One region of the Streptomyces sp. NPDC051051 genome, then DNA from elsewhere that is predicted to be linked to it. Evidence: riboswitches for the same ligand, from Rfam matches in the RefSeq annotation. Region 1 holds a riboswitch; each other region holds the start of a gene.

Region 1 (9,455 bases):
GCCCTCTGGCTGGAGGCGGACCGCATGGGCTCGCTGCTGGCCGCGCTGGACGACGAGTCCATGGAGAACCAGCGCGACGTCGTCAAGAACGAACGCCGCCAGCGCTACGACAACGTCCCCTACGGCACGGCGTTCGAGAAGCTGACCGCCCTCGCCTACCCCGAGGGCCATCCTTACCACCACACGCCGATCGGCTCGATGGCCGACCTGGACGCGGCGACCCTGGAGGACGCGCGCGCGTTCTTCCGCACGTACTACGCGCCCAACAACGCCGTGCTGTCGGTCGTCGGCGACATCGACCCGGAGCAGACGCTCGCCTGGGTCGAGAAGTACTTCGGCTCCATCCCCGCCCACGACGGCAAGCCCCAGCCCCGTGACGGCTCCCTGCCCGACATCATCGGCGAGCAGCTGCGCGAGGTCGTAGAGGAGGAGGTCCCGGCCCGCGCCCTGATGGCCGCCTACCGTCTGCCGCAGGACGGCACACGCGCGTGCGACGCGGTCGACCTGGCGCTCACCGTGCTCGGCGGCGGCGAGTCCTCCCGCCTCTACAACCGCCTGGTCCGCCGCGACCGTACGGCCGTGGCCGCCGGCTTCGGCCTGCTGCGCCTGGCCGGGGCGCCCTCCCTGGGCTGGCTGGACGTCAAGACGTCCGGCGACGTCGAGGTGCCCGTCATCGAGACGGCCATCGACGAGGAGCTCGCCCGGTTCGCCGAGGAGGGCCCCACCGACGAGGAGATGGAGCGCGCCCAGGCCCAGTTGGAGCGCGAGTGGCTGGACCGTCTCGGCACGGTCGCCGGCCGCGCCGACGAACTGTGCCGGTACGCGGTGCTGTTCGGCGACCCGCAGCTGGCCCTGACCGCCGTCCAGCGCGTGCTGGACGTCACCGCGGAGGAGGTCCGGGAGATCGCCCGGGCCCGCCTGCGCCCGGACAACCGAGCCGTACTGGTCTACGAGCCCACCGAGCCCACCGAGCCCGCCGAGAACACCGCCGACGAGGACGAGAACGAGGAGGCGGCCCAGTGACCGAGCTCGCCGCGATGGACTTCCACCCCCAGCCCCGCGCGGGCGAGGCCAGGCCCTGGGCGTTCCCCGCCCCCGAGCGCGGGACGCTCGACAACGGCCTGACCGTCCTGCACTGCCACCGCCCCGGACAGCAGGTCGTCGCCGTCGAGGTCATCCTCGACGCGCCCCTGGACGCCGAACCGGCCGGCCTCGACGGCGTCGCCACGATCATGGCGCGGGCCTTCTCCGAGGGCACGGACAAGCACTCCGCCGAGGAGTTCGCCGCCGAGCTGGAGCGCTGCGGCGCCACCCTCGACGCGCACGCCGACCACCCCGGCGTCCGCCTCAGCCTGGAGGTTCCGGCCTCCCGCCTGGCCAAGGCCCTCGGCCTCGTGGCCGACGCCCTGCGGGCGCCCGCGTTCGCCGACAGCGAGGTCGAGCGCCTCGTCCGCAACCGCCTGGACGAGATCCCGCACGAGCTGGCCAACCCCTCCCGGCGCGCCGCCAAGGAGCTCTCCAAGGAGCTGTTCCCGGCGACCGCGCGCATGTCGCGCCCGCGCCAGGGCACCGCGGAGACCGTCGAGAAGATCGACTCCGCCGCCGTACGCGCCTTCTACGAGAAGCACGTCCGCCCCGCCACGGCCACCGCCGTGGTCGTCGGCGATCTCACCGGAGTCGACCTCGACGCGCTCCTGGGCGACACCCTGGGCGCCTGGACGGGGTCCGCGGCCCAGCCGCGGCCGGTGCCGCCGGTGACCGCCGACGACACCGGACGGGTCGTCGTCGTGGACCGCCCCGGGGCCGTCCAGACGCAGCTGCTGATCGGCCGCATCGGCGCCGACCGGCACGCGCGCGTGTGGCCCGCGCAGGTGCTCGGCACGTACTGCCTGGGCGGCACCCTCACCTCCCGGCTGGACCGCGTCCTGCGCGAGGAGAAGGGCTACACCTACGGCGTGCGCGCCTTCGGCCAGGTCCTCAGGTCCGCGCCGGACGGCTCGGGCGCCGCGATGCTCGCCATCAGCGGTTCGGTCGACACCCCCAACACCGGTCCCGCGCTGGAGGACCTGTGGAAGGTGCTGCGCACCCTCGCCGAGGGCGGTCTGACCGACGCCGAGCGGGACGTCGCCGTGCAGAACCTCGTCGGAGTGGCGCCCCTGAAGTACGAGACGGCCGCCGCCGTGGCGGGCACGCTGGCCGACCAGGTCGAGCAGCACCTGCCGGACGACTACCAGGCCACGCTGTACCAGCAGCTCGCCGCGACCGGCACCGTGGAGGCCACGGCGGCGGTCGTGAGCGCCTTCCCGGTGGATCGCCTGGTGACGGTCCTCGTCGGCGACGCGGCCGCGATCAAGGCGCCGGTCGAGGCCCTCGGCATCGGTGAGGTGAAGGTCGTCTCCGCGGAGTAGGAACGCGGACCGGCGGCCGTGAGGCCGCGCGCAGGAGCCCTGGTGGACGGATGTGCCACCAGGGCTCCTTGATGTCCGAATTGAGGGAAAGGCTGCCTGTCTGCCCTGTGGCATGCGCTACAAAAGCCGCGTTCTGTTTGGGGATCGACGGCCGCCGCGTCTAGTTTCAACCGGGCTGTTCGTCAGGCAGTGCGCCGCGTCCGCGGCACCGGACAGTCATCGCCGAGTCCCCCCACGGCGCGAGCCAGGGGAGCCGGGGACCCAACCAGACAGTCCCTGGGGTGAATCGGACGCCCGCGCGAGCCGCGAGGGGGTCCGTAGGAGACCTTCCTGCTCCGAACCCGTCAGCTAACCCGGTAGGCGAGAGGGAAGGAAAGGACCGCTCAACTTCATGGCGTCCACTTGCGCCACCGGGAAGCACCGTCGTCCCAGCAGGATGAAGCGCACCACCGCCCGCGCGGCGGGCATCGCTGCGCTCACCACCACCGGCGTCATCGGCACCGTCGCCTCCGGCCCCGCCCTCGCCGCGGAGAAGGCCGTCGAGCAGACCGGCCTCATCCCGGTCGTCACGATCGGCGACACGGTCGCCGAGCGGATCGACGACCAGGCCGCCGCGCAGAAGCAGGCCGCCGTGGCGGAGGCCGCGCGCCAGGAGGCCGCCGCCCAGGCCGAGGCGGAGCGCGAGGCCCGGGTCCGCGCCGCCCGCGCGGCCGAGCGCGAGCGCCTGAACGCCTTCGTCTCGCCGATCAGCGGCTCCTACGTCTCCACCGGCTACCGGTCCGGCGGCTCGCTGTGGTCCTCCGGCAGCCACACCGGCATCGACTTCCACGCCGCCAGCGGCACCCCCGTGCACGCGGTGGGCCTCGGCACCGTCGTCGAGGCCGGCTGGGGCGGCGCCTACGGCAACCAGGTCGTGATCCGGATGAACGACGGCACGTACACCCAGTACGGCCACCTGTCGTCCATCAGCGTCTCGGTGGGCCAGAAGGTGGCCCCGGGGCAGCGCATCGCCCTGTCCGGCGCCACCGGTAACGTGACCGGCCCGCATCTGCACTTCGAGGCCCGCACCGGCGTGGAGTACGGCTCGGACATCGATCCGGTCGCCTACCTCCGCAAGCACGGTGTGCACATCTGACGACGTACGGCGACAGATCGTACGGCCCCGGCCCGCGCGGCCGGGGCTTTCGTCGTTTCCGGGACCGTACTGTCCGAAAAATATCCCTGGATTCCGGCCCGCCATCGGAAATTCCCGCTGATTGCAATAGAGTCACGGAACACACGTCAATCGTCGACGTTTCACGGGGATTAAGGCGGAGGTCGGTCATGCGTATTCCGGCGCACTCGGTGTGCACGGCCATCCGGGACGACATCGTCGCGGGTGTCTACGAGCGCGGCAGCCGCCTCACCGAGGAACTCCTCGCACGCCGCTACGGTGTCTCGCGCGTCCCCGTCCGGGAGGCGCTGCGCACGCTGGAGGCGGAGGGTTTCGTCGTGACGCGGCGGCACGCGGGCGCGTGCGTCGCCGAACCGACCGAGCAGGAGGCCGCCGACCTGCTGGAGATGCGCATGCTCCTGGAGCCGCTCGGCGCCGCCCGGGCCGCCCAGCGACGCACCGAGGCCCACCTCAAGGTGCTGCGCGGCCTCGTCCGGCTGGGCCAGGAGCGTGCCAGGCGCGGCAACAGCGAGGATCTGCGCTCCCTGGGGGGCTGGTTCCACGAGACCCTCGCCCAGGCCTCCGGCAGTCACGCCCTCACCTCGACGCTCACCCAGCTGCGCCACAAGATCTCCTGGATGTACACGGTCGACGCGTCGGCCACCCCCATGGAGTCCTGGGCGGAACACGGCGCGATCGTGGACGCGGTGGCGCGCGGCGACGGAGAACGCGCGCGGGCGGTGACGGCGCTGCACACCGAGCGCGCGACCTCCGCGCACCGGCTGCGCTTTCCGGGCGGTGACCGCCGGGACCGTGTGAGGACTTCGCAACACGTCGTCAACATGTCCGGCCTCCGGCATTAACACGAGGGCCGTATACAAAGAAGGTAATTCGGCGGAGAGGTATTTCCGCTGCCTTTTTCCGGCGCGCCCCCGCATTTATGGTGGTGTGCCCCTCGCGCGCCTGTCGCATGTTCTTCGCATGCCCTTCTCGGGGCCTGCGCGATATCCGTGACACGCGGCCGGCGATTTCCGCCGGGCCCCGGAAACGGCGGAGCCGCGCCGCCCGGACCGGGCGACGCGGCTCCTGTCCGCTGCGGGTGGCGGCCGGCTCAGACGGTCTCGGGAAGCTCCTCGAGCCCCTCGGCGACCAGCTTCGCCAGACGGTCGAGGGCGGCGTCCGCACCCTCGGCCTCGGAGGCGAGGACGATCTCCTCGCCGCCCTGGGCGCCCAGGCCGAGAACGGCCAGCATGGAGGCCGCGTTGACGGGGTTGCCGTCGGCCTTGGCGATCGTCACCGGGATGCCTGCGGCCGTGGCGGCCCGGACGAAGATGGAAGCGGGGCGGGCGTGAAGGCCCTCGGCCCAGCCGACGTTGACGCGGCGCTCAGCCATGTGATGCTGCCCTTCGGTGTTCAGGTTGTCTAGACCAGTGTTCCACACGTGAAGCGTGTGGGGAGAGGGCTGTGCGGCCCCCTCCCGGCGTGGTCGTCGGATCGCGGCCTCGATCCGGCGTCCGTCCTCCACAGACTGCCTCGCGCCGTTGTCGTACGCGAGCCGTACTCTGGGCCCCATGCAGAGCGCGTCGGACCGCCACGAGTACCCCGCCCACTGGGAAGCCGACGTGGTGCTGCGCGACGGCGGCACCGCGCGCATCCGCCCCATCACCGTCGATGACGCCGAGCGCCTGGTCAGCTTCTACGAGCAGGTGTCGGACGAGTCGAAGTACTACCGCTTCTTCGCGCCCTACCCGCGACTGTCCGCCAAGGACGTCCACCGCTTCACGCACCACGACTTTGTGGACCGGGTGGGACTCGCGGCCACGGTCGGCGGCGAGTTCATCGCCACCGTACGCTATGACCGCATTGGCGCCGACGGGACGGCCGCCCCGGCGCCGGCCGACGAGGCCGAGGTCGCGTTCCTCGTGCAGGACGCCCACCAGGGTCGCGGTGTCGCCTCCGCCCTCCTCGAACACATCGCGGCCGTCGCGCGCGAGCGCGGCATCCGGCGGTTCGCCGCCGAGGTGCTCCCGGCCAACACCAAGATGATCAAGGTGTTCACGGACGCCGGCTACACCCAGAAGCGCAGCTTCGAGGACGGCGTCGTGCACCTGGAGTTCGGCCTCGAACCCACCGAGCGCTCCCTCGCGGTGCAGCGCGCGCGGGAACAGCGCGCCGAGGGCCGCTCCGTGCGGCGACTGCTGGTGCCCGGCTCGGTCGCCGTCATCGGCACCGGCCGCACCCCCGGCGGCGTCGGCCGCAGCGTCCTCGGCAACCTCCGCGAGGCCGGCTTCACCGGCGACCTGTACGCCGTGAACAAGGCCTTCCCCGAGGACATCGAGGAACTCGACGGCGTGCCCGCCCACCGCTCGGTCCGCGACATCGGCGGGCACGTCGACCTCGCGGTCGTGGCCGTCCCGGCCGACCACGTGCCCGAAGTCGTCGCCGAGTGCGGCGAGCACGGCGTGCAGGGACTCGTCGTCCTGGCCGCCGGGTACGCCGAGAGCGGCCCCGACGGGCTGCAGCGCCAGCGCGAACTCGTGCGGCACGCGCGCGCGTACGGGATGCGGATCATCGGCCCCAACGCCTTCGGGGTCATCAACACCTCCCCACAGGTACGGCTGAACGCGTCACTGGCCCCGCAGATGCCGCGCCCCGGCCGGATCGGCCTGTTCGCCCAGTCCGGGGCCATCGGCGTGGCCCTGCTCTCCCGGCTGCACCGGCGCGGCGGAGGCGTCACCGGGATCACCGGCGTGTCGACCTTCGTCTCCTCCGGCAACCGCGCGGACGTGTCCGGCAACGACGTCCTCCAGTACTGGTACGACGACCCCGACACCGACGTCGCCCTGATGTACCTGGAGTCCATCGGTAACCCGCGCAAGTTCACCCGGCTCGCGCGGCGCACGGCCGCGGCCAAGCCGCTGGTGGTGGTCCAGGGCGCCGGCTCGGCCCCCCAGGGCCACGCCGTACGGGCCACGCGGCTGCCCCGCGCCACGGTGTCCGCCCTGCTCCGCCAGGCCGGGGTGATCCGCGTGGACACCATCACCGAACTGGTCGACGCGGGCCTGCTGCTGGCACGCCAGCCGCTGCCACGGGGACCGCGCGTGGCCATCCTCGGCAACTCGGAGTCGCTGGGGCTGCTCACGTACGACGCGTGCCTCTCCGAGGGTCTGCGCCCGCAGCCGCCGCTGGACCTCACCACGGAGGCGTCGGCGGAGGACTTCCACGCCGCGCTGGCGCACGCCCTGGCCGACGAGACGTGCGACGCGGTCGTGGTGACCGCGATCCCCGCCATCGGCGAGGCGTCCCCCGACGACGCGGAACTGGCGCAGGCGCTGCGCTCGGCCGCGGCCGCCGGTCCCGCCAAGCCGGTGCTCGTGGTGCACGTGGAGCTGGGCGGCCTCGCGGAGGCCCTGTCCGCCGCGACGAGCACCGCCCCACGCGCGCGTACGGCGACCCCGGCCACGGCGGCGGCCGAGGCCGGGCCGACGGGAACCGGGACGACCGGGACGACCGGGGCGGGGACGACATCGACCGGCCCCGGCTCGGCGACGGCCGTGTCGACGACGCCGACCGGCACACCCCCCGCTCCCGCCGCCGTGCCCGGCGAACCCGCCGAGCGCTCCCGAGCCCCCGAGGGCGCCCACCTCATCCCCGCCTACCCCGCCGCGGAACGCGCGGTCCGCGCCCTCGCCGAGGCCGTGAAGTACGCGCAGTGGCGGCGCGAGGCCGCCGAACCCGGCAAGGTGCCCGAGCACGAGGACATCGACGAGAAGGGCGCCGCCGCGCTGATCGGCAGGCTTCTAGCGCGCGGACAGGGCCTCACCCTCGGCACCGACGAGACCTGCGAGCTGCTCGGCCGGTACGGCATCCCGGTCCGCCGGGCCATCCCCGCACCCACCCCCAACGAGGCCGCACGGGCCGCCGGCGCCCTCGGCTACCCCGTCGCCCTCAAAGCCACCGCACCCCACCTGCGCCACCGCGCCGACCTGGGCGGCGTCCGCCTCGACCTCGCCGACGAGGAACAACTGCGGCGGGCGTACGCCGAGTTGACCGAGCTGTTCGGGGCTCCGCAGCAGCTGCGCCCGGTGGTCCAGGCGATGGCCCCGCGCGGGGTGGACACCGTCGTCCGGGCGGTCATCGACCCGGCGGCCGGAGCCGTCCTGTCGTTCGGACTCGCCGGCGCCGCCTCGCAGCTGCTCGGCGACATGGCGCACCGCCTGATCCCGGTCACCGACCGGGACGCCACCTCCCTGGTCCGGTCGATCCGGACGGCACCCCTGCTGTTCGGCTGGCGCGGTTCGACGCCCGTCGACACCCCCGCCCTGGAGGAGCTGCTGCTGAGGGTGTCCCGCCTGGTGGACGACCACCCGGAGGTCGTCGCGGTGACGCTGGAGCCGGTCGTCGTCGCCCCGCACGGCCTGAGCGTTCTCGGCGCCTCCGTCAGCCTCGCGCCCCCGCCCGCCCGCGACGACCTCGGCCCGCGGACGCTCCCCGTCTACTGAGACGGCCGTGACCGGTCCCTCGCAGTCAGTGGGTCCCCGTAGGATGGAGGACATGGCCAAGACCAGTACGACGACCCAGGGGCTGCGTGCGGCGATCGAGCGCAGCGGCTACTACCCGGCCCTCGTGGCCGAGGCGGTGGAGGCCGCCGTGGGCGGCGAGCCCATCCGGTCGTACCTGGTCCACCAGGAAACCACGTTCGACCAGAACGAAGTCCGCCGGCACGTGACCGTGCTGGTCCTCACCGGCAACCGCTTCATCGTCAGCCACACCGACGAGCAGGCCGCCGACTCCACCTCCCCGACGCCGTACGCCACCACGTCCACCGAGTCCGTGAAGCTCGGCCGGATCTCGTCGGTCGTGCTGAGCCGTGTGGTCGCCAACCCGGAGTCGTACACGCCGGGCAGCCTGCCGCGCGAGGTCGTGCTGACGATCGGCTGGGGTGCGGTCTCCCGCATCGACCTCGAGCCGGCCGCCTGCGGCGACCCGAACTGCGACGCCGATCACGGCTACACCGGAAGCTCGACGGCGGACGACCTCAGCCTGCGCGTCAGCGAGGCCGGGGACGGCCCGGAGACGGTGCGCCAGACCCTCGCCTTCGCGCAGTCCCTCTCCGAGGCGACCGCGGACCAGACCGCGTAATGGCTCAGCCCGCCGTCTGGGACGACCCGGAACCCCTCGCCGTCTCCTCCGCACCCGTCCCCCAGTACGGCTCCGGCTCCCTCGCCGACCTGCTGCCCACGCTGGCCGCCGGCATGGGCGTCCCGGGCACGACCGCGGCCATCGCGGAACTCACCCCGGCCGACCGCAACTGCGTCTTCCTGATCGACGGCCTCGGCTGGGAGCAGCTCAAGGCCCACCGTGACGAGGCGCCCTACCTGCACAGCCTCCTCGCCGGCTCGCGCGGCGGCACCGGGCGCCCGCTCACCGCCGGCTACCCGGCGACCACCGCGACGTCGCTCGCCTCCGTCGGCACCGGCCTCCCGCCGGGCGCGCACGGCCTGCCGGGCTACACCGTCCGCGACCCGGCCACCGGCGAGCTGATGAACCAGCTCCGCTGGCAGCCGTGGACCCCGCCGCACGCCTGGCAGCCGTACCCCACGGTCTTCCAGCTGGCCGACGCGGCCGGCGTGCACACCGCACAGGTGTCCTCGCCCCACTTCCAGAACACCCCGCTCACCAAGGTCGCCCTCAGCGGCGGCACGTTCCACGGGCGCCTCACCGGCGAGGAGCGCATGGACTTCGCGGCCGAGCAGCTCGCGGCCGGCGACCGGTCCCTGGTCTACACGTACTACGCCGAACTCGACGGCGCCGGTCACCGCTACGGCGTCGCGTCCGACACCTGGCGCGGCCAGCTCATGTACGTCGACCGCCTCGTGCAGCGCCTCGCCGAG
Region 2 (9,455 bases), on a different contig from region 1:
CGGGACTTTCGAAACACGCCCTAGGCGGACGCCTCCGTCAGACGGGTGATCTCCGCCTCCGTCAGCTTCAGGTCGGCCACCGCCAGCAGCGCCGGGAGCTGCTCCACCGTGCGGGCGGAAGCGATCGGGGCGGCGACGGTCGGCCGGGCGGCGAGCCAGGCCAGGGCCACCGTGGCGACCTCGGCGTCATGGGCGCGGGCGACCTCGTCCAGGGCGGTGAGCACCTTCTGCCCCCGCTCGGTCCCCAGGTGCCTGGCGGCGCCCTGGGCGCGAGCGCTGTCCACCGTCGTACCGGGGCGGTACTTGCCGGTGAGGAAGCCGGACGCCAGCGCGTAGTACGGAACGGCGGCGAGGCCGGACGCGGCGACCAGGTCCTGGAGTCCGCCCTCGTAGGTGTCGCGGGAGACCAGGTTGTAGTGCGGCTGGAGCGCCACGTAGCGGGCGAGGCCCTCGCGGTCGGAGAACTCCAGTGAGGCCCGCAGGCGTCCGGGCGAGATGTTGGAGGCGGCGATGTGCCGCACCTTGCCCGCCTTCACCAGGTCGTCGAGCGCGCCGACGATCTCCTCGACGGGCACCTCGGGCTTGTCGAAGTGGGTGTAGTAGAGGTCGATGCGGTCGGTGCCCAGGCGCCGCAGGGAGGCGTCGGCGGCGGCCTTGATGTTGGCGCCGGTCAGCCCCTGGTGGTCGGGGTGCTGGCTCACCTTGGTCGCGATCACGAGGTCGTCGCGGTTGCCGCGCGCCTTCGTCCACCTGCCGATGATGGTCTCGGACTCACCGCCGCTGTTGCCCGGGGCCCACGACGAGTACGAGTCGGCGCTGTCGACGAAGTTGCCGCCGGCGGCCGCGTAGGCGTCGAGGACGGCGAAGGAGGCCTCCTCGTCCGCGGTCCAGCCGAAGACGTTGCCGCCGAGGGCGAGCGGGAAGACCTCGAGGCCGGAGGAGCCGAGCTTGCGCAGGGACGTCATGTCCGATGACAACACCCTGGCCGGAGGCGCGCATTCCGCGCCTCCGGCCAGGGTTCACGAACATCCGGGAAACATCCGGGCGTAGACCTCACCGACCCCCGTGACACTTCCCGGAAGACCTCGGGAGACCCGGCAGGGCCCCGAGGAGACTCTCAGGGACCGGCAGGGATCCCGAGGAGACTCTCGGGGCACCCGGCGGAGTCCGGGTCGCCGGGGAGCTTCTCCGGCGGCTTCTCAGGGGTTGAGTCCCTTGTCCCGGAGCCAGGCGGCCGGGTCGATGCCGGTGCTGCTGCCGCCGGGGTGGACCTCCAGGTGGAGGTGGGCCCCGGTGACGTTGCCCGTGGCGCCGACGCGGCCGATGATGTCGCCGGTGGCGACCTTCTGGCCGACGCTGACGCCGATGGAGGACTGGTGGGCGTACCAGATCTCGGTGCCGTCCTCGAGGGTGAGCACGGTCTTGTACCCGTACGACCCGTCATAGCCGGCGGAGGTGATGGTGCCGCTGTGCACGGCCTTGATGAGCGTGCCGGTGGGGGCGGCGAAGTCGAGGCCGGTGTGGTACCCGGAGGACCAGTAGGCGCCGGCCTGACCGAAGGTCGAGGTGATGGTGTACGAGGAGGTCGGCAGCGCGTACTGCTTGGCCAGTTCGGCGAGGCGCTCGGCCTCCGCCTTCTTGGCGGCTTCCTCTGCGGCCTTCTTCTTGGCGGCCTCGGCCTTGGCCGCGGCCTCCTTCTCGGCCTTGGCGGCGGCATCGGCGGCGGCCTTGGCCGCGGCGGCCTCGGCGGCCTCCTGCGCCTTGGTCTCCATCTGGGTCTGCTGCGACTCGGCCTGCGCCATGATCCGGTTGCGCAGCGCCTCTCCGGCGTCGGCACCGCTGTCGGCGCTGTCGGCGGCGACGGCCTCGGTGCCGAAGGCGCCGAAGGTGCTGAGCGCGGGCGCCGTCTCCTCGGGGGTGTCGTCGTCCGAGATGAGGGAACCCACCGAGGGGAGGTCGGGCATGGAGATGGAGACGGGCGACTTGCCGGTGTTGGCGCTGGCCATGCCGGCGCCGCCGACGGCGGCTATGACGCCGACGCCGAGAACGGTGGAGCTGCGGGCGAGTCCGCCGCGCTGCTTGGCGACGCGGTGCTTGCCGCGCACCGGACGAACGGAGTCCGCGGTGGGGTTCCATTCCTCCCAGGGGCCCTCGTCGGTACGGTAGGTGCCGTAGCCGAAGGTCTGCTGGCCGGGCACGGCGGGGGCTTCTGGGGCAGGCCGGTTGGACGCCACGCGGGCGTGCTCCTTTCCTTCCGTCGCCTACCGGGTTAGCTGACGGGTTCGGAGCGGGAAGGTCTCCTACGCGCGTATACCGGCCGTGACTGTACGGCGGCTTCCGCGCGATTCACCCCAAGTTGGTGGTTCCCCGGTTCCCTTGCGGGATTCGACGCGTGCGCGCGGAGCCGCCTCTTGTGACGGCTGGGACGACCGCGCTGCGTTATCGAACGTTAATAGACGCGGGGGCGGGATTCCAAGCCGTTCGGCTTGATCAACAACATTCATGGCCTGGACTTTCAGCCCAGGACCGATGAAAAACGGGCGAGTTGACCGGCCGCCCGAACGGTTCAGCGGTCACCGGGGTTTTGATGGTGACTCAGATGTTATGCGCAGGGCTCCGAGGCGTTCACCGTCCGTGACGGGAAGGATCGCCCTGACGCACCGAGGGCCGGAATCCCGTGATCAGGATTCCGGCCCTCGGCCTTGAGTAGCGGGGACAGGATTTGAACCTGCGACCTCTGGGTTATGAGCCCAGCGAGCTACCGAGCTGCTCCACCCCGCGTCGGTGTGACACCAGTCTACGCCACGCGGGGGACGCTCAGAACCACGGTCGGCCCCGGAGGACCGGTCAGGGGGTCCGGCGGAGCAGATGGCCGTTGGGCGCCTTCGCCTGCTCCTCGTACTCGGGAAGGACGACGACGTCCGCGCCCGCCGCGGCCAGCAGGCCGCTCCCGTCGGCGTCGGTGACGAAGGTGTCCGGCTCCCGCCAGGCCGTCACGACCCGGCGCACGCCCGCGTCGAGGATGAGACGGGCGCACGGGGCCGGCCGGGAGGAGCGCCGGGCGCAGGGTTCCAGGCTGCTGTAGACGGTCGCGCCGGCCAGCCGGGGGTCGGCGGGGTCGATCTTGGCGAGGGCCGCCTCCTCGGCGTGGACGACGGGATCGCCCGCCTCGCGGGAGTGGCCGCGCGCCAGCTCCGTGCCGTCGGCCGCCACCACGACCGCGCCGACGCTGAACGCGGTCCGCGACGGCGGGCAGGCGACGGCCAGCTCGCAGGCGAGGGCCAGCCAGTGCCGGTCGGCGGCGGCGGGCAGCGGCCCGGTACCGGGCGCGGTGGGCTCGTACGACATGAGGACCACGTCCTCGATGCGCCGGGTCCCCACCAGCCGCAGGCGTCCGCCCTGATAGCCACCGGGGCCGAACAGCCGGGGCGCGTCCGGGTCGCCCACGAACAGGGGGGCCAGGACGAGCTGGAGTTCGTCGGCGAGGCCCTCCTGGAGGAGCTGGGTGTGGATCGTGCCGCCGCCCTCGACCATGAGGCGCCGCACGCCCCGCACGTCGTGGAGGTGTTCCAGGAGCCGGCGCCAGTCGAGGCCGGGGCCCAGCGGGACGACGTCCGCGGCAAGGCCGAGGGCACGGGCGCGGTCCGCACCGGCGTCGGTGGTGAGGAGGACCTTCTCCCCGCCGGTGTGCCAGAACTGCGCCGCCGGGTCCAGCTCGCCGGTCCCGCTGACCGTGACCTTGAGGGGGTACTCCGGTTTCCCGGCGGCCACCCGGGCGGCGCGGCGGACGGGCGAGTTGACCAGCAGGCGTGGATTGTCGGCGCGGATCGTGCCGGCCCCGACCAGGATGGCGTCGACGGAGGCCCGCACCTCGTCGACCCGGTCGAAGTCGGCCGGGCCGGACAGCAGCAGCCGGTCGGGGCCGGTGTCGTCGAGGTAGCCGTCGAGCGAGACGGCGGCGGACAGCAGGACGTACGGGTACGGCATCGGCGCGGGTCTCTCCGGGGTCGGGGTCGGTGAACGGGCGGGGACGGGGTCCGGCGGCACGGCGGGGCCCGTCTCGGGGTCGGTGGACGGCGGTGCCCGGTGCGAGGGCGGTGACCCGGACGGGCTTGGTTCAAGTTTGAAACAAAACTACACTGGCCGCATGACGACCCGCTGGCTCTCCCCCGAGGAGCAGCGCGCCTGGCGCGCGTACATCGCCGGATACCTCCTCCTGGAGGACGCGATCGACCGGCAGCTCCAGCAGGAGGCCGGCATGCCCCACGCCTACTACTCCATCCTCGCCCACCTCTCCGAGGCGCCGGAGCGGCGGCTGCGCATGACCGACCTGGCGGAGCACCTGAAGGCCACCCGCAGCAGGCTGACGTACGCCGTGACGCGGCTCGAGAAGGACGGGCTGGTGCGACGCGAGGACTGCCGGTCGGACAAGCGGGGAAGCGTCGCGGTCCTGACGGACGCGGGCATGGCGGTCCTGGAGAGCGCGGCGCCCGGTCACGTCGAGACCGTGCGCGGCCTGCTCTTCGACCGGCTCACGCCCGAGCAGGTGGGACAGCTGGAGGAGATCTTCACGCAGGTCGCGCGGGGTCTCCAGGGAGGCGGCGGCGAGGCCGCGCCCGAGGATCCGCCGTGGCGCCGGCGCTCCTCGCCCTGTTCCGGGGCGTCGTGAGCCGACGGCCCCGCCCGTGAGCCACCGCACCATTCCATTGCTTCAAATTTCAAGCATGCGGTAGGGTCACGAACAGGAGATCTGCTTCAAATCTGAAGCAGAAGCCGTGCGCACTGTCCCCCGGACCCGGAGAACCCGCATGCTCGACACCCCCGCCGCCACCCGGCGTGCCCGCGTCCGGGTACCGCTGCGCTTCCACGACGGCTACTCGGTGGACGCCGAACTCGTCACCTTCCACGGCCTCGCCGACGGCCAGGAGCACGTCGCCGTCGTCCTCGGCGACCCCGGCCCCGTCCCGCTCGTCCGGCTGCACTCCGAGTGCCTGACCGGCGACGTCCTCGGATCCGCCCGCTGCGACTGCGGCCCGCAGCTGCGCGAGGCGGTCGAGCGCATCGCCGACCGCGGCGGAATCCTGCTCTACCTGCGCCAGGAGGGCCGCGGCATCGGCCTCTACAACAAGCTCGACGCGTACGCCCTCCAGGACCAGGGCCTCGACACCTACGAGGCGAACGCCGCCCTCGGGCTGCCGGAGGACGCCCGGGACTACACCGCCGCCGCCCAGATGCTGCGCGCCCTGGGCGTCACGGAGCTGGACCTGCTGTCCAACAACCCCGACAAGGCCGAGCAGCTCCGCGGACGGGGCGTCGACGTCCGCGACCGCGTGCCCACCGGCGTCTTCACCACCCCGCACAACGTGCGCTACCTGCGGGCCAAGGTCCTGACGACCCGGCACACCCTGCCCCTGGCCGACCTGACCGAACGCACCGAGTCCACCGAACTCACGAGTCGGGACGCGACCGGCTCTCCCCCGCCGGCCGGCTCCGGCCGAACGGCCCGTCCAGCGCCGCCCATTGGAGCAGCATGATGGTCTTCGCGTCGGCGATCCCGCCGGTGCGGACCAGGGCGAGCGCCTCGGTGAAGGGCAGTTCCACGACCGTGATGTCCTCCCCCTCGGCCGCGAGGCCGGCCCGCTCCACGCCGGGCGCCGAGCCGTCGTAGGGGGCGGCGAAGAAGCTCAGGCGTTCGGTGACCGAGCCGGGGCTCATGAAGGCGTCGAAGACGTGCTCGACCTCGTGGACGGTGCGGCCGGTCTCCTCCACCGCCTCGCGGCGGACCGCCTCCCGCGGGTCGTCGCCGTCCAGCAGTCCGGCCGCGGTCTCCAGCAGCATGCCGTCGGGGTGGCCGTTGACGTACGCGGGCAGCCGGAACTGACGGGTGAGCAGGACCGTGCGCCGGTCGGGGTCGTAGAGCAGGATGGTCGCGCCGTCGCCGCGGTCGTAGGTCTCGCGCCGCTCGCGGCTCCAGTGGCCGTCACCGTGCCGGTAGTCGAAGGTGGTGCGGCGCAGCACCGACCAGTCGCAGGCGAGCACCTCGACGTCGACGACGCGCACGCGCGCGTTGCCCGTCAGGTCGCGGCCCTGGCGGTCGAGTCCGGTACGGCCGCGGGGGTCGGGGACGTCGATGCCCGGCCGGCCCGTCGGGGCGGTCATCGGGTGCCGCCGGCGGCCGGCACGTCGGCGAGGTCCGCGTAGACGTCCTTGCCGCGCGCGTGCGCCCGCTCCACCATCCGGTCCGCGCCCGGTGAGGGGCCGCCGATCCGCAGGACGGCGTCGCAGCGGTCCAGGAGTCGCTCGGCGACGGGGTGGAAGAGTTCGTCGAAGAGCGGGTCGCCGGGACCGCCGCTGCCCGCCGTCTCCAGCAGGGGCAGTGCCAGCGCCTCGCCGGTGACCGGCAGGTGCCCGGCCCGGAACAGGACGAGGGCGGTCTCGTTCATGGCCCGTACGTTCGCGGCGAGCTTCGCGGGGTCGTCGCCGGTGCCCGAACGGTACGGGCCGGCGACGAGGATCATCAGGGGCGGGTGGGACACGGGCTCACTCCTCGGCTCGGTGGGCGGACGGACGTCCTGGACCAGCGGTGGACCGGCGCTCAGACCAGCAGCGTCTCCACGCCGGCCTCGCGCAGCGCCCGGAGGGTCTCCGGGCCCGCGGGGTGGGTGTCGGGGCCGGCCGCCGCGCCGTCGGTGACGAAGGCGTGGACGGCGTCGAGCGGGGCGACCCGGTTGAAGGCGCGCACGCCCAGCTTCGTCGCGTCGGCCACCGCGACCGTGCGGTCCGCCTGGCCGAGCCCCACCCGTTTCACGGCCGCGTCGTCGAGCGAGAACTCCGACCAGCCGTGCCCGGCGTGCACCCCGCCGATGGACATGACGAACAGGTCGAAGGCGAGGGACTCCAGGGTCCGCAGTGCCAGCGGCCCCACCAGGGACCGCTCGCCGGGCCGCGAGCGGCCGCCGACGACCAGCAGTTCGACGCCGGGCCGGTCGGCCAGCCGTACCGCCGCCTGGAGACTGAGCACCGCGACCGTCAACGGCCCGCGCGCGGCGAGGTGTTCGGCCACGTGCACGGTGGTGGTCCCGGCGTCCAGCAGCACCCGCGTCCCCGGCTCCACCAGGTCGGCGACGGCCGCGCCCAGCCGGTCCTTGGTCGCGCCCTGCCACGCCTCCCGCGCGTCGAAACCGGCGCCCTCCTCGCGGGCCCGCGCGGGTACGGCCCCGCCGTGGACCCGGCGCACCAGGCCCTGTTTCTCCAGCGCGTCGAGGTCGCGGCGGACGGTCATCTCGGACACCCCGAGCCGTTGCGCGAGTTCGGCGACGGACACCTGCCCCGCGGCTCCCTGGACGAGCCGCAGGGTCAGGTCCAGACGGTCGGCGACTCCCATGAGGTCATTTCTATCATCTGAATGTGAGAACTCACATTTGTTTGTGAGATCCGGCGTTCCCGCGTCCCCGGCCCCCACCGGCACCGCCGTGGTGATCGCCGCCGGCCCGACCGGCAACGCGGCCGAGGTCGTCGTCAACGGCCGACCGGTCCCCGGGAACGCCGGAGCCCCCGCGCCGGAAGACTCCGGTGCGGGGGCTCTCTGGTAGGCCCTGTGGGACTCGAACCCACAACCAATGGATTAAAAGTCCACTGCTCTGCCAATTGAGCTAAGGGCCCAGGCGATGTTGCCTCCCCGAGCATAGCCGGAGGTGGCCGTGTCGCCGATCGGGTATCGGGACACGGCCGCGCCGTGCGGCGAAGACCGGTCACGGATCGACCGGCTCCGCCGTCATCTCCGCCGCCTCGCGGGGGACCACCTGCCCGTCGACGGGCCTGAGGAACCAGTGCCGCGCCGAGGCGAACCACCACACGGCCGCGAAGCCGAGGACGACCAGGACGGCCACCGGGGCGTAGTTGAAGGTCTCCGAGGTCACCGGGGAGACCTGGGGGAGCATGAACAGGACGGTGATGACGCCCACCCAGAGGACGGAGATCACGCCGATCGTCCGGGACCACCGGCCCAGGTGCCAGGGGCCGCGGGCGAAGTCGTCGCCCTTGCGCAGCCGCAGCAGGGTCGGGATGACGTAGGCGATGTAGAGGCCGATGACGGCGATGGAGGTGACGGCCGCGTACGCCGTGACGTTGATGAGGTAGGGCAGGCCCAGCAGCAGCGCGCCGCCGGCCGCGAGCCAGACCGCCGCCACGGGGGTCCGGGTGCGCGGGCTGACGGTGCGCCAGAGCCGCGAGAAGGGCAGGGCCCCGTCGCGGGAGAAAGCGTAGATCATGCGGCTGTTGGCGGTGACGGAGGCCATCCCGCAGAACAGCTGCGCGCCGATCACGACGAGGAGCAGCAGTTTGCCCGCCGTGGCGCCGAGTGCGTCGAGGAGGATCTGGGCGGGCGGGGCGCCGGTCGGGGAGCCGAGGGCGCCGTCGTAGGACTGGATGGCGAAGGTGAAGCCGAGGAGCAGGACGAAACCCGCTATCCACGAGGTCCAGATGGACCGCACGATGCCCCGGGGGCCCGCGGTCGACGCGTCGTGGGTCTCCTCGGTCATGTGGGCGGAGGCGTCGTATCCGGTGAAGGTGTACTGGGCCATCAGCAGGCCGAGGGCGACGACGTAGACGCCGCTGCCCCAGCCGGTGTTGTTGACGAACTCGCCGAAGACGAAGGACGCCGACCGGTGGTCGTCCGGTACGAGGGTCAGCGCGCCGACGATCACGGCCACACCGAGGACGTGCCACCACACGCTCACGCTGTTGAGGAGCGCGACGATCCGCACCCCGAAGGTGTTGAGCAGGCCGTGCAGCACGAGGATCCCCGCGAACAGCAGGATCGTCCGGCCGGGCGTGACCTCGAAGTCGAACTGGAGATTGAGCCAGGCGCCGAGGAAGGACGCGGCGCCGAAGTCGATGCCGGCCGTCACGGCGACCTGGCCGAGCACGTTGAACCAGCCCGTGAACCAGGCCCAGGCGGCCGCGCTGCGGGGCGGCGCCAGCCGGTGGGCCCAGAAGTACAGGCCGGCCGAGGTGGGGTAGGCCGAGCAGATCTCGGCCATCGACAGCCCGACGAACAGGGTCATCAGGCCGACCGCGACCCAGCCCCAGGTGATCACGGCGGGGCCGCCGGTGTTCATGCCGAACAGGTACAGCGTCAGGCAGCCCGACAGGACCGAGATGATCGTGAAGGAGACCGCGTAGTTGGAGAACGCCGACATCCGGCGCGCGAGGACCTGCGTGTATCCGAGCTGGGCCAGCCGTTCCTCGTCCGAGAGGCCGGCCGCCGTGCCGTCATCTGTCATGTCCCCAGCAATTCCCTCACCGGGGGCGTGACACACGTCACAACTTGGCCAGAAAGAACCCCTGCGGGTTCCGGAAGGCCCGTCAGAAGAGGCCCTTGTAGCCCTGCCAGCCGGTGGCGGTCCTCACCCGTGCGGAGAAGGTGCCCTTGCCGGTCCCGGGCATCCGCCACA
Region 3 (9,455 bases), on a different contig from region 1:
ACCCTCCGCCTTGCGATCGCACGCACCAGACGCCGCCGGGCCTGCCCTTCGGGCAGACGACGCTACTTTCGAAACACGCCCTAGCCCGCGAACACGGGCCCGCGCAGCACCGCGCGGGCCCGCCGGTACCAGCGCCACCCCACCGTCCTCGGGCCGTCCCGGTACGGCGCGACCCGTGCGCCCCCGCCCGCCAGCCAGCTCTCCACATCGGCGACGGTGTGGGAGCGCCGCACGATGAGCCGGGCGATGCGGTACGCCTCGTCCCGTTCCGAACTCAGCGCGTGCCGCACGGCGGTGGCCGTCTCGTACCCGGCGGCGGCCGCCATGCGCCGCACCCGCCCGCTGTTGTAGCCGTGCGGATAGGCGAGATGGCGCACCGGATGCCCGAGGGCGTCCTCCAACACGACTCGTGAATCGTGCAGTTCGCGGGCGAGGTCGCGGGGCGGCAGGGTGTCGAGCTGGGCGTGCGTGACGGTGTGGCTGCCGACCTCCATGCCGGACTGCTCCAGCCCGGTGGCCTGGGCCAGCGTCATCATCGGGGCGGGCGGCAGCAGACTGCGCCCGCCGGGGCTGATCGCGCCGGTGGTGAGGTAGGCGGTGGCGGCCAGGCCCCGCGCGGTCAGCGCCTCGGCGGTCGGTCCGGGCAGGTCGGCGAACCCGTCGTCGAAGGTCAGCAGCACGGGCCGGTCGGGCAGCGGCGCCCGCCCCGCGAGGTGGTCGGCGAGCGCGCTCACCGTCACGGGCGTACGGCCGCTGTCGACGACGGCGTCGAGATGCGCCGCGAACTCCTTCGGGGTGACGGTGAACTCCGCGATCCAGTCGGGCGGTTCCTCCATCACGGCGTGGTACAGGAAAACCGGGACGGCCTCGCCGCCCGTCCCCGTCATCGCGACCCCCCGGTCACCCCGGTCGCCGGCACGGCGCGCAGCGCACGCCGGGCGCGCAGGTAGCCGACCGGCCCGTACACCATCCCCTTCCGCTGCAGCCGGGACAACCGGCGTGGCCACGGATGACCACGGTCGTCGTGCCCGCCCGGAACACCCGAAGCACCAGGCACGCCAGGAGCACCAGGCACGTCCTCCGTGCCCCGGGAGTCCGTGCCCCGGGCCGCCGTCAGCGTGCGGGCGTGCGCGAGTCCGCGGGGGAGCCGGGCGAGGAACGCCGGCAGCAGTGCGGGCCGGTTGACCAGGAGCGCGGTGAGGTAGGCGGTGAGGCCGGCGCCGTAGCCGTACGCCTGCGTCTCCAGGTCCTGCCAGGTCTCGCGGTGGTGGTGCCAGACCAGGGCCTGCGGGGTGTAGCGCAGGCGGTGTCCCTGGGCGAGCACGCGGACGAAGCCGTAGAGGTCGTCGCCGCCGCGCGCCGACGTCCCCGCCCCCGTCGCGGGGTCGAAGCCGCCGACCTCGCGCAGCACGCCGGTCCGGAACGCCATGTTGGCGCCGGACCCGAACCGGCCCGCCGTGAACGGGAACAACGGCTCGTCGGCGGGTGGGTCGACGGGGTCGTACGTCCGTGGCGCGAAGCCCTTCGCGAAGCCGCCGTGGCTCTCCAGCAGCACCTGGGCGGGGGTGCGCAGCCGGGCCGGCAGGATCAGCCCGGTGGCGCAGCCGAGGCCGGGGTCGGCCGCGAAGGGCGCGGTGAGTTCGGTCAGCCAGCGCGGGTCGGCGACCACGTCGTCGTCGGTGAAGGCGACCACGTCGCCGCGCGCGGCCGCGAGGCCGGTGTTGTGGGCGACGGCGAGACCGGGCACGGGCTCGGTCACGTACCGCACGCGCTCGGCGTGCTCGTGTCCGACCAGGTCGCGGGTCGCGCCCGTCACCGGGGCGTTGTCGACGACGACGATCTCGAAGTCGGGGTGGTCCTGGGCGAGCATCGAGTCGAGCGCGTGGGCGAGCCGGTCGGCGCGCTCGCGGGTGGCGATGACGACGGTGGTGAACGGGACGGCGCTCCCGGTGGCGCCCGGTGCCGGTGCCGCTGCTGGTGTCGGCGCCGGTCCGCCGGCCGGGTGCCGCCGGGCGAGTTCGGTGAGGACCGCTCTCGGGTCGGCGCCCTCGGGCACCCGCCCGAGCAGTGCGGCGACCGGCCGGCCGCCCCTGCGGACCAGGAGGAACACCTCGCCGTGCGTCACGGGCGGGCTGCCCGGGCCGGGTCTCAGCACACCGCCGCCGCCCGGCCCCGGTTCCAGGTCCAGGTCGGCGATCTGCACCGGCTCGATGGCGAGGTACCTCTGGATCTCCCGCCGTACACGTGTCACGTGGGACACGAACCCTCCCCTCCACTCCCATGGACCGTCGGAACCCGCTGGAACTCGCCGGAACGTGTCGGCACCCCTCGGGACGCGTCGGGAACGCCTCAGGGCCGCCGCAGCCGCCCGACGCCCCTCAGCGCCCGTGCGGCCGTCGCCGCGAGCCGCGGCCGGTTGCGCACGAAGTGGTGCGCCCGGCGCGAGGGCTCCCGGCTGAGCCAGTGGAGCGCGGCGCCCGCCCCCGGACGCGTCCACGCCCCTTCGTAGACCGGCAGTTCGCCCGTCTTCAGCGAGTCCTTGTACTCGGCGGCCCCCCGGCCGAGGTCGAGCAGGCCGATGCCCTCGGCGGCGGCCGCCTCGGCCATCCGCAGATGCAGCACCAGACCGGGCGAGTACTTCGCGAACTCCGGGTCGTAGGCGGGGAACCAGCAGGCCAGCACGGCCGTCGAACGCAGCCCGAAGTGCGCGGCGACCGGCTGCCCGTCGGCGTAGAGGACGGACAGGGTGCCGGAGCACTCCGGGCCGCGCGTCCCCCGGGCGAGCAGGTGCACGAGCCGGGTGATCCACTCCTGCGCGAACCGGTCCCGGCGGCCGGTCCTGCGGTACTGCGCGGACTTCCACGCCATCAGCGTGCGCAGCGCGGCCGGGTCCCGCTCGTCGAACACGAAGCGCAGGTCACCGACCTGGCGGCCGAGCCGGCGCTCCTTGGCGAGCGTCGTCTTGAGGAACTTCGGGGACTGTGCGCGCAGGACGGACTCGTAGGTTTCGTACCCCTTCTCCACGTCGATGACGTAGGAGGTGTACTCGGCCGCCGCATGCGGGACGAACAGCTCCTGCTCCGCCTCCAGGTTGTCGAAGGCGAAGCTCGACAGGGAGCAGGCCCGCAGGAGTTCGTCCGCGTTCAGCCCGAGACCCGGGCCGAGGACGGCTCCCTGGGAGTCCGAGACGCCGTGGGCGAGGGCCTGGCCCCGGCCGAACCGGCCCCGCTCGTGGGGCAGGAAGCCGACCGGCTCGCCCCCCTCGTACACCACCGCCACGCGCGTGCGGGGTCGCACGCGGCCCACGGCCTCGGCGAACTCCGGTTCCATGAACGGGTTGCGCGGAGCCGTCGACGCGGCGCGCAGCGCGCGCCACCGCTCCCGTTCCCCCTCGCCGAGATCCTCCGGATTCAGCACACGAATACGTCCGCCGCTCAACCTGACCCCCCGATCAAGTCCCCCCTGGACTGTCTGGACGGTACCGCTCCAGGTACCGGGAGCGGTAGGTAGCGGACCATGTTGTTGCCAACCGGTGCATAGGCCTCCAACGTCCCGGTACCCGGCGTTGCGGCAGAAAGCCGTTTCCCGCAGGAACGGCGCCGAACGGGATGGAGCGGCGCCGCACGCGGGACGGAGCGGAGTCCGGACGCGGGACGGGGCGGGGCGGGGTCGGAGCGGGGCGGGCCGGGGCCCGGAGGCGGGAAGGCCCGGGGCCCCGAGGGCTGGCGGCGGGCGCCGAACCGGAAGTGAGTCGGAGCCCGTTGTGGTCCGTATTCTCTGATCATGGCCGCACCCACCGCACCCGCCGCGCGCTGCGCGTACTCCCTCGTCGCCACCGACCTGGACGGAACGCTCCTGCGCGGCGACGACACCTTCTCCGACCGCTCGCTCGACGCGCTCGCGAGGGTGGCGGCCGCAGGCGCCCGCCACCTCGTGGTGACCGGCCGGCCGGCCCCCCGCGTACGGCCGCTGCTGGACGTCCTGCGCGGACGGGGGCTCGCGGTGTGCGGACAGGGCGCGCAGCTGTACGACGTCGGAGCGGACCGTCTGCTGTGGTCGGTCGCCCTGGACCGGGAGCTGGCCGAGACGGCGCTCGGCAAGATCGAGGCCGAGGTGGGCGAGGTGTACGCGGCGGTCGACCAGGACGGCGTCGACGGGCTCACGCTCATCGAACCGGGCTATCTGATGCCGCACCCGACGCTGCCGGCCCTGCGCGTCGGAGCGCGCGACGACCTGTGGTGCGAGCCGATCAGCAAGGTCCTGCTGCGCCATCCCACCCTGTCCGACGACGAGTTGGCGGCGACGGCCCGTTCGGTGGTCGGCTCGCTGGCCACCGTCACGATGTCCGGGCCGGGCACGGTGGAGCTCCAGCCGTGCGGCGTCACCAAGGCGACCGGACTGGCCCTGGCGGCCGAGCACCTCGGACTGCGGCCGGAAGACACGATCGCCTTCGGCGACATGCCCAACGACCTCCCGATGTTCGACTGGGCGGCGCACGGCGTGGCGATGGCCAACGCCCATCCGGAACTCAAGGCGGTGGCCGACGAGGTGACGACGTCGAACGAGGACGACGGCGTGGCCGTCGTCCTCGAAAGACTGTTTCCCTAGTTCGGCGGAGCCCCGTCACCGGGGCCCTCGCCCCCGGTGGACCGGTGGGGGCAGCCGTCAGTAGGCGCCGAAGACGTTGTCGATCGAGCCGTACCGCTGGGCCGCGTAGTTGCAGGCGGCGGTGATGTTGGCGACCGGGTCGTACGGGTCGAAGGCGGTGCCGGCCACGTGGTAGGCGGCGAAGGTCGGGTCGATGACCTGGAGCAGGCCCTTGGACGGGATGCCCGCGGCCGCGTTGGAGTCCCACAGGTTGATGGCGTTCGGGTTGCCGGAGGACTCCCGCATGACGTTGCGGTAGATGCCGTCGTAGGTGCCCGGAATGCCCTTTTCGGCCATGATCGCGAGGGACTCGCGGATCCAGCCGTCGAGGTTGTCGGGGTACCCGGCCGTGGTGGTGGCGGCCGTGGTGACCGACGCCGTGGTGGCCGCGGAGGCGCTGGTCGAGCCGATGAGCGGGAGGGCCAGCACGGCGGCGCCGGTGGCGGCGACGGCGAGGGTGCGGGCGAGGCGGGTGCGGCGGTGCTGAACGGCGGCAGGCATGGCGAAAGGTTCCTCTCCGGCGCCTACGAGGTGAGCTGTCGGGTTCGGGCTGGAAAGTGCCCGGCCGGCCGCCGCGGGAGTGCGGCGACGCGACTTCACCCCGAGCCGGTCCGGTACGTGCGTGACGTGCGGTCCGGCGACTTACCTGGGTCCCCCGCTCCTGCCGTGCGTGAGTGTCGGTCGATGGATGACGGGCGGCGGCAGGATTAGGCGTCTGCCCGACAGGCCGGGAACGTATGCGAGAGCGCATGTCCGGAACAAGTGCCGGATTCACAGATGGCACCTATTGACCTTGATCGGAGGTGTATGCCCGCTTGATCCTTTGCGTTCGCCGATCGTCAACTCGTCGACGAGCAAAGCGGAATCACAACTTCCGCGCCAGGTCGGCCGCGTGTGCGTGCAGTGAGCCAACTCACCAGCGTCCACAAGACGGGTAAAACGGGCATTGGGCGTCAAGTCCCTTTTAAAGGGGCGTGCGTGGGGTGTGTCTTCGCCGGGTCCGGTGGAGCAACCGTCTCGTCGTCCTCCTCCGTGCGCGTGCCGTCGCCCGCCGGGACCTCGCCGCTGTCGCCGTGGGCGGGCGCGTGCCGCGGCGCGGTCGCGGAGCCGGACCGGGGTGTGCTCCCGGGAGCGCCGGTAAGGGCTCGCCCGTCGGCGGGTGCTGCGCGCGGGCGTACCGGAGGGTTCCGTCGGGCACACGATGCGGAGGTGCTAGTGGGCCGTCTCGTGGGGGAGGGCGAACGGATGCGCAGGCGCGTGGTCCCCTCCCGTGGGGTCGGCGGGGAGGGTGGGTCCGACGGCTGCGGCCGGGTGGGGGCGAGGGCGGCCGGGCGGGTTCGCCGGTCCGTTCCGGCCGCTCGCGCCGACCGCTCGTACCGATCGATCGGCGACATGACGGGCGCGATCCGGCGCCGTCCGGCCGCTCGGGGGACGCCTCCCGGTCGAGCGAAGTTCGAGACGGGGGGACGTGGGGCCTGTCGGTGATCGAAACGTGACCGGATACGCTGACTTGAGTGAGGGCAGCGACCTATCGACAAACCGCGTAATCGCCAGAAGACACCAGCAGACAGGAGACCCCTCGTGACCGTCGTCGGGCCGTTCGGGCTGAGCGTGCGGGACCAGGCTCTGGAAGCCGATGTCCAGGCCGGATTGACGGCTGTCGAGGAAGGCTTGCTCGAGGCCACCAAGAGCGAGGTCCCGTTCATCACGGAAGCCGCGCAGCACCTCGTCCGGGCGGGCGGGAAGCGGTTCAGGCCGCTGCTCGTGATGCTCGCCGCGCAGTTCGGCGACCCGTACGCGCCCGGCATCGTGCCCTCCGCCGTGGTGGTGGAGCTGACCCACCTGGCCACCCTGTACCACGACGACGTGATGGACGAGGCCGAGGTGCGGCGCGGAGTCCCCAGCGCGAACACCCGCTGGGGGAACTCGGTCGCCGTCCTCACCGGCGACTTCCTGTTCGCCCGTGCCTCGCACATCCTCGCCGACCTCGGGCCCGAGGCGGTGCGGGTGCAGGCGGAGGCGTTCGAGCGGCTCGTCACCGGACAGATCCTGGAGACGGCCGGGCCGACCGACGGACGGGACCCCGTCGACCACTACCTCGACGTGCTCGGCGGCAAGACCGGGTCGCTGGTCGCGGTGTCGTGCCGGTTCGGCGCGATGATGGCCGGCGCCGACGAGACGGTCGTGCACGTGCTCACCCAGTACGGCGAGCGGCTGGGCGTCGCCTTCCAGCTCGCCGACGACGTGCTCGACATCGCGTCGGACTCGCACGAGTCGGGCAAGACGCCGGGGACGGACCTGCGGGAGGGCATCCCCACGCTGCCGGTGCTGCGGCTGCGCGAGCGGGCCGCCCGGCTGGCCCTGCCCGAGGACATCGCGCTGTGCGAGCTGCTCGACTCCGACCTGAGCGACGACGCCCGGCTCGCCGAGGCGCTCACCGCGCTGCGCGGCCACCCCGCGCTGGAGCAGGCCCGACGGGACACCGTGCGGTACGCCGAGGAGGCCCGGGCGGCGCTGGTGCCGTTGCGGGAGTGCGACGCGAAGGTGGCACTGATGGAGCTGTGCGACGCGGTGGTCCACCGGGCGGGATGAGCCGCGGTGGTCCACCGGGCGGGTGACGCGTACGGGGCAGGCCCCGCCCGTCCCGTCCCGGTCTCCGTCTCCCACCCCGTCTCGCCCCACCCCGGTCCCCGCCCCTCGCCCCACCTCGCCCGGTCTCCGTCCCCCACGCCACCCTGACACCCCCGCCGTCGCGTCATACCCCAGGCGTACGTCGACTTGGGTCCTCGGGTTGACGTAAGCGGCCGGCCGATTTGGTCAGATGGGAGCTACGGAAATCACCACTCCTCACCGATTCGGGTGAGAATGGCGGCTCGGGTGGGGGACGCTGACCCGCGCGACGACCGGCCGCCGCCGACGACGGAGGTAAGGCACACATGGCACCGTATGCATCCGACGACAGCACGCACGCCGGGGAGGCCGACGATCTGCGGGTCGGGCGGCGCAGGGCGGTGCGGTACATCGTTCCGGTCACCGTGGTGGGTGTCGCGGCGGCGACGATCGGGCTGGTCCCGGCGCTCGCCGACTCGGGGGACCCCGACCTGCCGAAGATCACCGCACAGCAGCTCGTCGAGAAGATCGCCGCGTCGGACGTACAGCAGCTGTCCGGCACGGTGAAGATCACCACAGACCTCGGCCTGCCCGACCTGGGCGGCCTGGAGAGCGGGCTGCTCTCCGGGGCCACCGGGGGCGACGACGGCGGGTCCTCCGCCGACCCCTCCACCAAGCTCACCGAACTCGCCTCCGGCACGCACACCCTGCGCGTCGCCGCCGACGGCCCGGACCGGCAGAAGCTGTCGCTCCTGGAGAGCGCCGCCGAGTACAGCCTCATCCACAACGGCAAGGACGTGTGGGGGTACGACAGCGCCTCCAACGAGGTCCACCACTCCACCGCCGAGCGGGGAGAGGCGGCCGAGCCCGTCCCGGCCACGCCCAAGGACCTCACCGACGAGGCCCTGAAGGCCGTGGACGACACCACGTCCGTGACCGTGGACGGCACCGTCCAGGTGGCCGGCCGCGACGCCTACAAGCTGCTGGTCGAGCCGAAGCAGTCCGGTTCGACCGTCGGCGCGATCAGCGTGGCCGTGGACGCGAGGACGGGACTGCCGCTCAAGTTCACGCTGACCCCGGCGGGCGGTGGCGCCGCCGTCGTCGACGCGGGCTTCACCCAGGTCAGCTTCGCCAGGCCCGGTGCCGCCACCTTCGACTTCACCCCGCCCAAGGGGGCCAAGGTGACCGAGGGGGACGGCGCGGACGCCGCGAGCGGGGTACCCGCGCCGCCCAAGGGCGCGGAGGAGGGCTTCGCCGAGGACCTGGCCGGGCTCGACGTCCTCGGCGAGGGCTGGACCTCCGTCGCCACCTTCGACACCGGCGGCGAGGGCGTCCCCTCCGCCGGTGACCTTTCCGACGCGGGCGGTCTCGGCGGGTTCCTCGACTCCTTCGGCGACAAGGTCGACGGCAAGTTCGGCTCGGGCACCGTCTTCTCCACCCGTCTGGTCAACGCCCTGGTCACGGACGACGGCAAGCTCTACGTCGGCGCCGTCACCAAGGACACCCTCGTGAAGGCGGCGAACGCGGGGCAGTAAGTACCCTGACGTGAACCGACGATCGGGGGAGCCGATGGACGACGGGTCGGCGGAGCGGGCGCTGCCCCGCACGCCCGCTCCGGGCGGTGTTCCGGGCCGCGTCGGTGCCGCCGACGCGTACGGCATCGCCGAGAACGACGGCGGCGGCATCACCGGCAGTGACACCGTCGTCCGCACACGCGCCCTCACCAAGCGCTACCGCGGCGGACAGCTCGCCGTCGACGGCCTCGACCTGGTCGTCCCGGCGGGCAGCGTCTTCGGCTTCCTCGGTCCGAACGGCTCCGGCAAGACCACCACCATCCGCATGCTGATGGGCCTGATCGCGCCCACCTCCGGCACGGCGCGGGTGCTGGGGCACCCCATGCCCCGCGCGTCCCGCGCCGTGCTGCCGCACGTCGGCGCCCTCATCGAGGGCCCCGCCCTCTACGGCTTCCTCTCCGGCCGCGACAACCTCCTGCGCTACGACGCCGCCGATCCGACCGCCGACCCCCGCACCCGGCGCGTCCGCGTGGCCGAGGCGCTGGACCGGGTGGGCCTGACGACCGCCGCCGGCAAGAAGGCGAAGGCGTACTCGCTCGGCATGAAGCAGCGGCTGGGCCTGGCCGCCGCCCTCCTCCAGCCCCGCCGGCTGCTGGTCCTGGACGAGCCCACCAACGGTCTCGA

The links. Region 1 has a riboswitch for cyclic di-AMP ahead of AB0N31_RS28120 (M23 family metallopeptidase). Riboswitches for the same ligand answer to the same signal wherever they lie in the genome.
Region 2: linked by a shared signal. The riboswitch ahead of AB0N31_RS22340 (M23 family metallopeptidase) and the one ahead of AB0N31_RS28120 (M23 family metallopeptidase) in region 1 are both predicted to bind cyclic di-AMP.
Region 3: linked by a shared signal. The riboswitch ahead of AB0N31_RS19850 (transglycosylase SLT domain-containing protein) and the one ahead of AB0N31_RS28120 (M23 family metallopeptidase) in region 1 are both predicted to bind cyclic di-AMP.

What each region holds. Positions count from the first base shown of each region.
Region 1 is NZ_JBFBCB010000044.1:41,540-50,994, forward strand. It holds gene AB0N31_RS28110 (pitrilysin family protein) at 1-1,023, shown strand, start outside; gene AB0N31_RS28115 (pitrilysin family protein) at 1,020-2,408, shown strand; cyclic di-AMP (ydaO/yuaA leader) riboswitch at 2,619-2,786, shown strand; gene AB0N31_RS28120 (M23 family metallopeptidase) at 2,800-3,543, shown strand; gene AB0N31_RS28125 (GntR family transcriptional regulator) at 3,732-4,424, shown strand; gene AB0N31_RS28130 (HPr family phosphocarrier protein) at 4,673-4,954, opposite strand; gene AB0N31_RS28135 (GNAT family N-acetyltransferase) at 5,133-8,063, shown strand; gene AB0N31_RS28140 (DUF5998 family protein) at 8,116-8,703, shown strand; gene AB0N31_RS28145 (nucleotide pyrophosphatase/phosphodiesterase family protein) at 8,703-9,455, shown strand, end outside.
Region 2 is NZ_JBFBCB010000030.1:72-9,526, forward strand. It holds gene AB0N31_RS22335 (aldo/keto reductase) at 21-965, opposite strand; gene AB0N31_RS22340 (M23 family metallopeptidase) at 1,200-2,234, opposite strand; cyclic di-AMP (ydaO/yuaA leader) riboswitch at 2,242-2,401, opposite strand; tRNA gene AB0N31_RS22345 (tRNA-Met) at 2,708-2,781, opposite strand; gene AB0N31_RS22350 (dihydrofolate reductase family protein) at 2,848-3,987, opposite strand; gene AB0N31_RS22355 (MarR family transcriptional regulator) at 4,148-4,669, shown strand; gene ribA (GTP cyclohydrolase II) at 4,809-5,534, shown strand; gene AB0N31_RS22365 (NUDIX domain-containing protein) at 5,449-6,159, opposite strand; gene AB0N31_RS22370 (DUF4406 domain-containing protein) at 6,156-6,518, opposite strand; gene AB0N31_RS22375 (DeoR/GlpR family DNA-binding transcription regulator) at 6,596-7,384, opposite strand; tRNA gene AB0N31_RS22380 (tRNA-Lys) at 7,587-7,662, opposite strand; gene AB0N31_RS22385 (amino acid permease) at 7,752-9,284, opposite strand; gene AB0N31_RS22390 (VCBS repeat-containing protein) at 9,367-9,455, opposite strand, start outside.
Region 3 is NZ_JBFBCB010000024.1:104,992-114,446, reverse strand. It holds gene AB0N31_RS19870 (polysaccharide deacetylase family protein) at 81-887, opposite strand; gene AB0N31_RS19865 (glycosyltransferase) at 884-2,260, opposite strand; gene AB0N31_RS19860 (GNAT family N-acetyltransferase) at 2,350-3,417, opposite strand; gene AB0N31_RS19855 (HAD family hydrolase) at 3,784-4,608, shown strand; gene AB0N31_RS19850 (transglycosylase SLT domain-containing protein) at 4,666-5,148, opposite strand; cyclic di-AMP (ydaO/yuaA leader) riboswitch at 5,154-5,337, opposite strand; gene AB0N31_RS19845 (polyprenyl synthetase family protein) at 6,229-7,239, shown strand; gene AB0N31_RS19840 (DUF2092 domain-containing protein) at 7,584-8,792, shown strand; gene AB0N31_RS19835 (ABC transporter ATP-binding protein) at 8,803-9,455, shown strand, end outside.